One region of the Janthinobacterium sp. GL_088 genome, then DNA from elsewhere that is predicted to be linked to it. Evidence: predicted binding sites of a transcription regulator. Region 1 holds the regulator's gene; the other holds the start of a gene.

Region 1 (4,402 bases):
GACTACGGTCCCCTGTTCAACAAGTACCTGAGCCAGGACTTGAAGACGGTGGCCGCCGATCCGCAGGCGCAAGCCATCGGCCAGCGTTTGTTCCTGACCTACTGCGCGCAATGCCACGGTTCGGATGCGCGCGGCAACAAGGGCTTCCCCAACCTGACGGACAAGGACTGGCTGTATGGCGGCGAACCCGACATCATCAAGACCACCATCCTGCACGGCCGCAATGGGCAGATGCCACCGATGGGCGCCGCCCTGGGCTCCGAAAAGGATGTCGAGAACGTGGCCCATTATGTGCTGAGCCTGTCCGGTTCGACCTCGGATCCCGTCAAGTCGGTGCTGGGCAAGGCCAAGTTTGGCGCCTGCATGGCCTGTCATGGTGCCGATGCCAAGGGTAACCAGATGCTCGGCGCGCCGAACCTGACGGACAAGACCTGGCTGTACGGCGGCAGCGCCGACACCATCATGGAAACCGTACGCAAGGGACGCAGCAACACCATGCCGGCCTTCAGCGATTTCCTCGGCGAATCCAAGGTACACGTGCTGTCGGCGTATGTCTGGAGCCTGTCGAATCCGCAGGCACCCGCCAAGTAAAAATGGAACCTCAAGTCATCAAGATGTATGCGGCCCGCGAGCAGATCTACCCTCGCGAGGCCAAAGGACGCTACGCTACCTGGCGATGGGTATGCGTATGGCTTACCCAGCTGGCGTTCTACGGCTTGCCGTGGTTGACCTGGAATGGCAGGCAAGCCCTGCTGTTCGATTTGACCACGCGCAAGTTCTACATTTTCGGCGTCGTGCTGTGGCCCCAGGATTTCATCTATCTGGCGGCCCTGCTGATCATCTGTGCGTATTTGTTGTTCCTCGTCACGGCCATTGCCGGGCGGGTGTGGTGCGGGTTCTCTTGCCCGCAAACGGTATACACGGAAATTTTCCTGTGGGTCGAACGCCACATCGAGGGCACGCGCAGCGCGCGCATGGCCCTCGACAAGCAGGGCCCCTCCGTGCGCAAGGCGTTCAAGAAGACGGCCAAGCACCTGACATGGGGCGCCATCGCCCTGTGGACGGGCTTTACCTTTGTCGGCTACTTCACGCCGATCAAGGAACTGGCGCAGTCGGTGACCACCCTGAACTTCGGTCCCTGGGAATGGTTCTGGGTCTTGTTCTACAGCCTGGCAACCTACGGCAACGCGGGCTGGCTGCGCGAGCAGGTGTGCAAATACATGTGCCCCTACGCGCGCTTCCAGAGCGCCATGTTCGACCAGGACACCCTGATCATCACCTATGATGCCAAGCGCGGCGAACCACGCGGCGCCATGAGCAAGAAGGCCGGCAACAACGACAAGCTGGGCGATTGCATCGACTGTACCCTGTGCGTGCAGGTGTGTCCGACCGGTATCGATATCCGCAACGGCCTGCAGTATGAATGCATCGGTTGCGCCGCTTGCGTCGATGCCTGCAACAGCGTGATGGACAAGGTTGACCGGCCACGGGGACTGGTACGCTACAGTACCGACCATGCGATGGAAAACAACTTCAATTCGAAGCAGATACGCCAGCGCGCCATGCGCCCGCGCGTCCTGATCTACACTTCCATCCTGGCCCTGATCATCATCGCCGTATGTACGTCGCTGGCCCTGCGCACGCCCCTGAAAATGGACGTGATCCGCGACCGCGGTTCGATGGGACGCGAAGTGGAAGACGGCATGATTGAAAACGTCTACCGTCTGCAGATCATGAACACGTCGGAGCAAACCCAGCATTTCAAGATCAGCGCTTCCGGCTTGCCGGGCCTGACCTTGCTGACGCGCGAAGAAGTGACCTTGCAGCCGACGGAAACGCTGGGTTGGCCGATCCGTCTGCGCGTGCCGCACGGCGTGGGAGAGAAGGGTTCGAACAAGATTGCGATCGAATTGCACTCGCTGGACGACCCGTCGCTGCATGTGCGTGAAAGCGCGGTATTCATCGTGCCACGTTAACAAGGAAAGGCGGACGGGGACCGGGTGCCCTCGCCGCCGCCACGAAGTTGCAGGAAGGCCGGTCCCCATGCGGGGACTGGCTGATTAAACAGGAGAAATATCATGTCCGACAGTCTGAAACTGCAAGCCCCCGTTGCACCGTGGTACAAGCATCGCTGGCCATGGCTGCTGATGATCGGCCCCGGCCTGTCCGTGGTCGTCGGCAGCTTCATGGGCTATATCGCGTTTACGCAGCCCGATGCGCTGGTGGTGGGCGATTATTACAAGCAGGGCAAGGCGATCAACCAGGATTTGAAGCGCGACACGATCGCCAGCGACCTGGCCATGGATACGAGCCTGTCGTATGACGTGGCGCAAGCACGCCTGACCGGTTCCGTGCACAGCTTCGGCAAGGCTTACCAGGGTCCGCTGCAGCTGCACCTGGCGCATGCGACCCTGCCGGAAAAGGATATCAAGGTGCTGGTGCAGCCCGATGCGGCCGGCAATTTTTCCGTGGCGCTGCCGATGCTCGAGCGCAGCCGCTGGCAAGTGCTGGTGGAAAACGACAAACGCGAGTGGCGCCTGTCCGGCATCTGGACCTGGCCGCTGCAACGCAGCATCGCGCTGCATGCGGACGAAGAGCTGTAAGCCTTATTTGCAGATGTCGGTTCCGGCCGTAATGGCCTTCAGCTTGGCCGGCTGCAATATCTCGATCTCGCGGTTCGACACGCGCAGCCAGCCTTCCTTCTTGAATTTGGATAGCAGGCGGCTGACGCTCTCGATGGTCAGGCCCAGGTAGTTGCCGATTTCCTCGCGCGACATGCGCAGCTGGAAATTGCTGCCCGAATAGCCGCGCGCTTCATAGCGCGACGCCAGGTTGACGATGAAGGCGGCAAACCGCTGCGTCGCCTGCATATTGCCCAGCAACAGCATCACGCTTTGCTCGCGCGTGATTTCCTGGCTCATCATGCGGTGGAAATGGCGCAGCAGGGTCGGCATATTGCCCAGCAATTGTTCCAGGCTGGAAAACGGGATTTCACACACTTCGCTGTCTTCCAGCGCCACTGCATTACAGTGGTGGCGGTCGGCGCTGATGGCATCCATGCCCAGCAGTTCGCCCGCCATCTGAAAACCCGTCACCTGCTCTTCGCCACCGGGATTGATCTGGTACGTCTTGAAGTGCCCCAGGCGGATCGCATACAGGTTCTGGAACGAGTCACCGATGCGGAACAGCGAGGCGCCGCGCACGATCTTGCGGCGGCGGCCGATGATCTGGTCCAGCCTGTCCATGTCGCCCACATCGAGGCCCATCGGCAGGCACAATTGATGCATGCTGCAGGTCGAGCATCGCGCACGCAACGCCTCCACGTTCACGGTGGGCAAGGTGGGAGTGAGTAGCGCTTCAGTCATGTCGGTACCTTTTAGAAAATGCAACAACAAGTTTACTGCATACAGCTGCATACAGGGTTGCCGTATGCCAATTTCACCGTAATTTCGGCGAATAAACGACGTCCAGCCTTTAATTATATGGCAACATCGTCAAAAGCCCGTACGGGGCGGGCAATTTGCGCGGTGGCGCTTGCCAAGCTGGTGTATTGATAGGAAAATTCCTGACAGCATTATCTGCCGCCTGTGCCGCCCGGTACTGAAAAGGAAATCATGAAGCCTCTCGGCATCAAAGCAAAAGTCGCGCTGGCCACCAGCCTGACCTCGATCGCCATGATCGCGCTGGTCACCATGATCCAGGTGCAGCACATGCGCGACGACTTCACCCGAGTACTGCTGAGCCAGCAATCGTCCCTGATCACCCGCACCGCTGCCGAGCTCGACGACAAGCTGGGCATGCTGCTGCAGATCGTCACCCTGACGGCCCGGCAACAGCCGCCGGAATTGATCGCCCGGCCCGTCCAATTGCGCGAATACTATTCGCGCCGCTCGATGCTGGTGCTGTTCGATGACGTGCTGGTGCTCGACGCGCAGGGCGCCATCGTGGCCGACATGCCGGAAGTGGCGGGGCGCGCCGGCATCAACGTTGCCGAGCGCGAGTATTTCCAGACCGTCCTGCGCACGCGCCAGCCCATGATCACCGAACCGATGCTTGGTAAATCGAGCGGCATGCCCATCGTGCAGATGGTGGCGCCCGTGCTGGCCGCCGATGGCCGGGTGGCCGGCGTGGTGATCGGCGTGCTGCGCCTGTACAAGGACAACCTGCTGGGCCGCCTGCGCTCGGAAAAGATCGGCAAGAGCGGCTATTATTTCATCCTCACGCGCGGCGCCGTGCCGCGCTATGTGCTGCACCCCGATACGAGCCGCTTGCTGCAACCGCGCAAGCCGAACGCCAACCTGACGACGACCCAGTTGCTGAAGGAAGATGGCGAAGGCAGCATGGTCAGCACCAACAGCCGGGGCATCACGGCCGTCAACAGCTTCAAGCGCCTGAAATCCGT
Region 2 (4,402 bases), 710 kb from region 1:
CCCGAATTCGTGCTGTCGGTGCCGCGCACCCTGCATTAAGGAAACGCCGGGGGCTTGCCCCCTTACTTCAGTTTTTCGGTGGCGTCCTGTTCTTCACTGAGCTGCTTGCGCGCCGGCGGTGCGGGCTTTTTGCCTGAATACATGGTCCACCAGACTATAAATGCCAGCAAGAAGAACGCCACCAGCGCCTCTATCATTAAGATCCACATACGCACTCCTATGTTATTTACCCGCAGCTTAGTATTTACCCGCCGTCTGTTGACACGCGGTAGTCTACCCGTTTCAATCGGCGCCGTCGCGCTTGCTTTATCCGCCTGCACCACGCCACCCGCACCGCCCGCTGCTTCCAGCGGCAAGGCGCCCGCCATCGCGCCGACCGTCGTCAAGCCTGTGCCTGCCAAGCCGGCCGACGCCAAGGATGCCACGGATGTGGCGGCCCCCACCTTCGTGCCCGCCAAGTTTGCCGCCTTGCCTGGCTGGGCCCGCGACGACATGCGTGCCGCCTGGCCCGCCTTCATGGCATCGTGCGGCGTGCTGGTCAAGCGGCCGGACTGGAAAGAGTCGTGCACAATCGCGCGCCAGGTGAATGCGGACAGCGACAAGGCCATCCGCCTGTTTTTCGAGACATTCTTTGTGCCAAATCAAGTGGTGGCCGCCGATGGCGCCAATACTGGCTTGGTGACCGGCTATTACGAACCCTTGCTGCACGGCGCGCGCAAGCGCGGCGGCCCATACCAGACACCGCTGTACAAGGTGCCCGACGACCTGGTTTCGGTGGATTTGTCCGGCGTGTATCCGGAACTGAAAAACATGCGCTTGCGGGGCAAGCTGGTCGGAAAGAAAGTGATACCGTATGCGACCCGCGCCGACATCGAGCGCGCCACGTCCGTCACGGGCAAGGAATTGCTGTGGGTGGATGATGAAGTCGAGGCCTTCTTCCTGCAAGTGCAGGGTTCCGGGCGCGTGCAGCTGACCGATACGCAGGAAACCGTGCGTGTGGCGTATGCGGATCAGAATGGCCACCCGTATAAATCGATCGGCCGCTACCTGGTCGACAAGGGTGAGCTGACCCTGAGCCAGGCGTCCGCGCAGGGCATCAAGGCGTGGATCGCCGGCCACCCCACGCGCAAGGATGAATTGTTCAACGCCAATCCCAGCTATGTCTTCTTCAAGGAAGAGCGCCTGCCCGATCCGAAAGTGGGGCCGAAGGGCGCGCTGGGCGTGCCGCTGACGCCGCAGCGCTCGGTGGCCATCGATTCGCGCTTCCTGCCGCTGGGCGCGCCCGTGTTCCTGTCCACCACGCAAGCCAATAGCGAGATTCCCATGCAGCGCCTGGTGATGGCGCAGGATACGGGCGGCGCCATTCGCGGGCCGATCCGGGTCGATTACTTCTTTGGCTTTGGCGCAGAAGCGGCCGAGAATGCGGGCCGCATGAAGCAGAGCGGCGCCGTGTGGGTGTTGTTGCCGAAACAGGCGCCGGCGCGCTGAATTTCTCGCGCCGCCGGGTAGGCCGTGGCTTAGCGCAGAACCATGACTGGCAGATGGGTATGCGCCAGCACTTTTTGCGTTTCGCTGCCCACGAATAGCTTGTTCAAGCCCTTGCGGCCATGCGAGGCCATCAGGATGATGTCGCAATGGTAGGTCTGCGCCGCATTGACGATTTCATCGTGCGGGCTCGGCGACACGGCCACCACGCCTTCGAAGGGTACGCCGGCGGCGCTTGCCGCTGCGCCGATCTTGTCGATGGCGCGTTGCGACGTTTCCTGCATCTGCTGTTCATACAGGCTGGCGTCGAGCACGATGCCGCCATCGGCCATCGGCGAGAACGGGAAAGGCTGCACCACGCTGATGGCGACCAGCTTGGCCTTGTTCAGTTGGGCGAAGGCGAGGGCGGTCTCGGCGGCTTTGTCGGACAACGGCGAGCCGTCGGTAGGAAATAAGATGGTGTTAAACATAGCGTGCTCCTCAAGTGATGTAAGACAGCTTATGGATTTACATCAATTAAAACCTTGATGTAAATCAAACCTCACAGGCTTTGGCGTGAATAGTGTCGCCAAAGCAATCTTTCAGCAGTGTATGCCCGTTCATCGCATCAGGTGCGCACGCTACGCAGCGGCGTGCCCCACACCATGGCGACGGTCAACATAATGCTGCCTGCCGCGATGCAAGCGAGGCCATTGCGCACGCCAAAGTGTTCCGCTACCCAGCCGGCGGCCAGCGCGCCCAGCGGCGCCGTCGCCACCGTCAGGAAGCGCATGGTGGACGTCATGCGGCCCAGCATGGGATCGGGCGTGACCTTCTGACGCAAGCCCAGGTAGGGAATAAAGAACAGCATCACGCCGCAATCGAAAAAGAACATCAAGATGGCATACGCTACGGCGCTGGCGGCCGCGCTGCCGAACAGCGCGGCGGGTATCGTTGGCGTCAGCGCAAAGCACACGGAGGTGGACGCCAGCCCGATCAGGATCGTGCGTCCGGCGCCGTAGCGGCGCGTCAGCGGCTTGACGATGAAGGCGCTGAGCAAGACGCCGGCGCCACCGAGCATCTGCGTCATGCCCAGCACACCAGGACTCATGCCCAGGTCGCGCGTGGCGAACAGCACCGTCAAAGCCATGCTGGCGTAAAAGAGGAAGTGCCAGATGCCGGCGCCCCAGGCCAGCGCGCGCAGCAGCGGTTCGCGCCAGACGAACAGCAAGCCGTCGGCGATGTCGCGCAAGGCGTGCTTGTCGGATGGTGCGGGACGCGGATCGCGCACGCTCATGGCGCGCAAATTAAAGACGGAAACCAGATAGCCGCAAGCCGTGCACAGGATGGCGACGGGTGCTGACAGCACTTGCACCAGCACGCCGGCCAGGCCGGGGCCGATCAGGCGCGAAGCCGATTCGGTGGCGGCAAATTTCGATTGCGCATCGATCAAGCCGTCGCGGCCCACCAGGAAAGTCAGAAACACTTGCTCGGCGCCGCCACCAACGACGAAGCCCGTGCCGATGATGAACCCCACTATATATAACCATGGCATCGACAGCACGCCGCACCAATAGGCCACGGCCACGCTGGCTAGGGCCAGGCCGGACATGCTTTCGCTGAACAGCATGATCGGGTGCTTGCTGCGCCGGTCCAGCAGCACGCCGACGGGCAAGCCGAACAGGGCGAACGGCAGTGCCTGCAAGGCGACCAGCACGCCCATCTGTTCCGGCGTCGCATGTAGCAATAGTACCGCGCACAGGGGCAGGGCCAGCGAGGTGATCTGGGCGCCGAAGCAATTGAGGCCGTTGCTGAACCACAAGCGGCGGAAATTGACGCTGGCGGCGCTGCCGTCGCCGCGCAGGTAGCTGGCGCAGTACTGAAAGAGGGAGGAGAAAATACGCTGCTCGATAAAGGTGACCGGGTTCACAATAATAGCAGCGCACCCGCCGCGCCGCTGCCGTTAGCCGCTACAATCGTTGCACCGTTCATCGAGAGGAGACACTATGCAATACGAAGACCTGATCATCGACATCCAGGACAAGGTGGCGGTCATCCGCCTGAACCGCCCGAAGGCCTTGAACGCCTTGAACGACAACATGATGAATGAGCTGGGCGACGCCTTGCTGAAGTTCGACGCGGATGACAATATCGGCTGTATCGTGCTCACGGGCAGCGAAAAAGCATTTGCCGCTGGCGCCGATATCGCCGCCATGGCCGATTACACCTACCCGGACACCTTTACCCAGGGCTATATCAGCCGCAACTGGGAACATATCTTGCGCGTGCGCAAACCTGTGGTGGGCGCGGTGGCCGGCTATGCGCTTGGTGGTGGTTGCGAACTGGCCATGATGTGTGATTTTCTGATCGCCGCCGACAGCGCCAAATTTGGCCAGCCGGAAATCAAGGTCGGCGTCACGCCGGGTGCGGGCGGTACGCAGCGTCTGCCGCGCGCCATCGGCAAGGCCAAGGCCATGGACCTGTTGCTGACGGCGCGCACCATCGATGCCGCCGAGGCGGAACGCATCGGCCTCGTGTCGCGCGTGGTGCCTGCTGATAAATTGCTGGAAGAAACCTTGGCTGCCGCCAGGACCATCGCCGCCATGCCGACCTCGGTGGCCATGATGATCAAGGATTGCGTCAACCGCGCTTTTGAAACCACCCTGACCGATGGTGTCGCCTACGAGCGTCGTTTGTTCCAGGCTGCCTTCGGTACGCCTGCTCAAAAAGAAGGCATGCACGCTTTCCTTGAAAAGCGCTTGCCAAACTTCGACGGTCTTTGATATGATTCGCCTCCCCGATGAGACGCACTGGTTTGCGGCACAAAAGGGACGGCCTTCAGAGGCTGGGTAGTAAAAAAGAAGGTTGACGAAATGCTGCAAACGCTTCATACTCTTCCTTCTTCGCAGCTGACAAACACAACGCTTTGTCGATAGCG

What was found. The regulator FNR, encoded in region 1, switches genes on or off when oxygen is low (the NO sensors DNR and NnrR bind a similar motif). The targets are predictions, from matches to a motif close to TTGATNNNNATCAA.
Region 2: the regulator FNR is predicted to act here: its motif matches at 2,010-2,023, upstream of AC3IQ7_RS04450 (universal stress protein).

The regions. Positions count from the first base shown of each region.
Region 1 covers NZ_CM174453.1:279,148-283,549, forward strand. The annotation lists gene ccoP (cytochrome-c oxidase, cbb3-type subunit III) at 1-591, shown strand, start outside; gene ccoG (cytochrome c oxidase accessory protein CcoG) at 594-1,976, shown strand; gene AC3IQ7_RS01185 (FixH family protein) at 2,079-2,603, shown strand; gene fnr (fumarate/nitrate reduction transcriptional regulator Fnr) at 2,607-3,365, opposite strand; gene AC3IQ7_RS01195 (hybrid sensor histidine kinase/response regulator) at 3,615-4,402, shown strand, end outside.
Region 2 covers NZ_CM174453.1:992,061-996,462, forward strand. The annotation lists gene apaG (Co2+/Mg2+ efflux protein ApaG) at 1-39, shown strand, start outside; gene AC3IQ7_RS04440 (hypothetical protein) at 63-197, opposite strand; gene mltA (murein transglycosylase A) at 286-1,488, shown strand; gene AC3IQ7_RS04450 (universal stress protein) at 1,518-1,955, opposite strand; gene AC3IQ7_RS04455 (MFS transporter) at 2,093-3,394, opposite strand; gene AC3IQ7_RS04460 (enoyl-CoA hydratase) at 3,471-4,247, shown strand.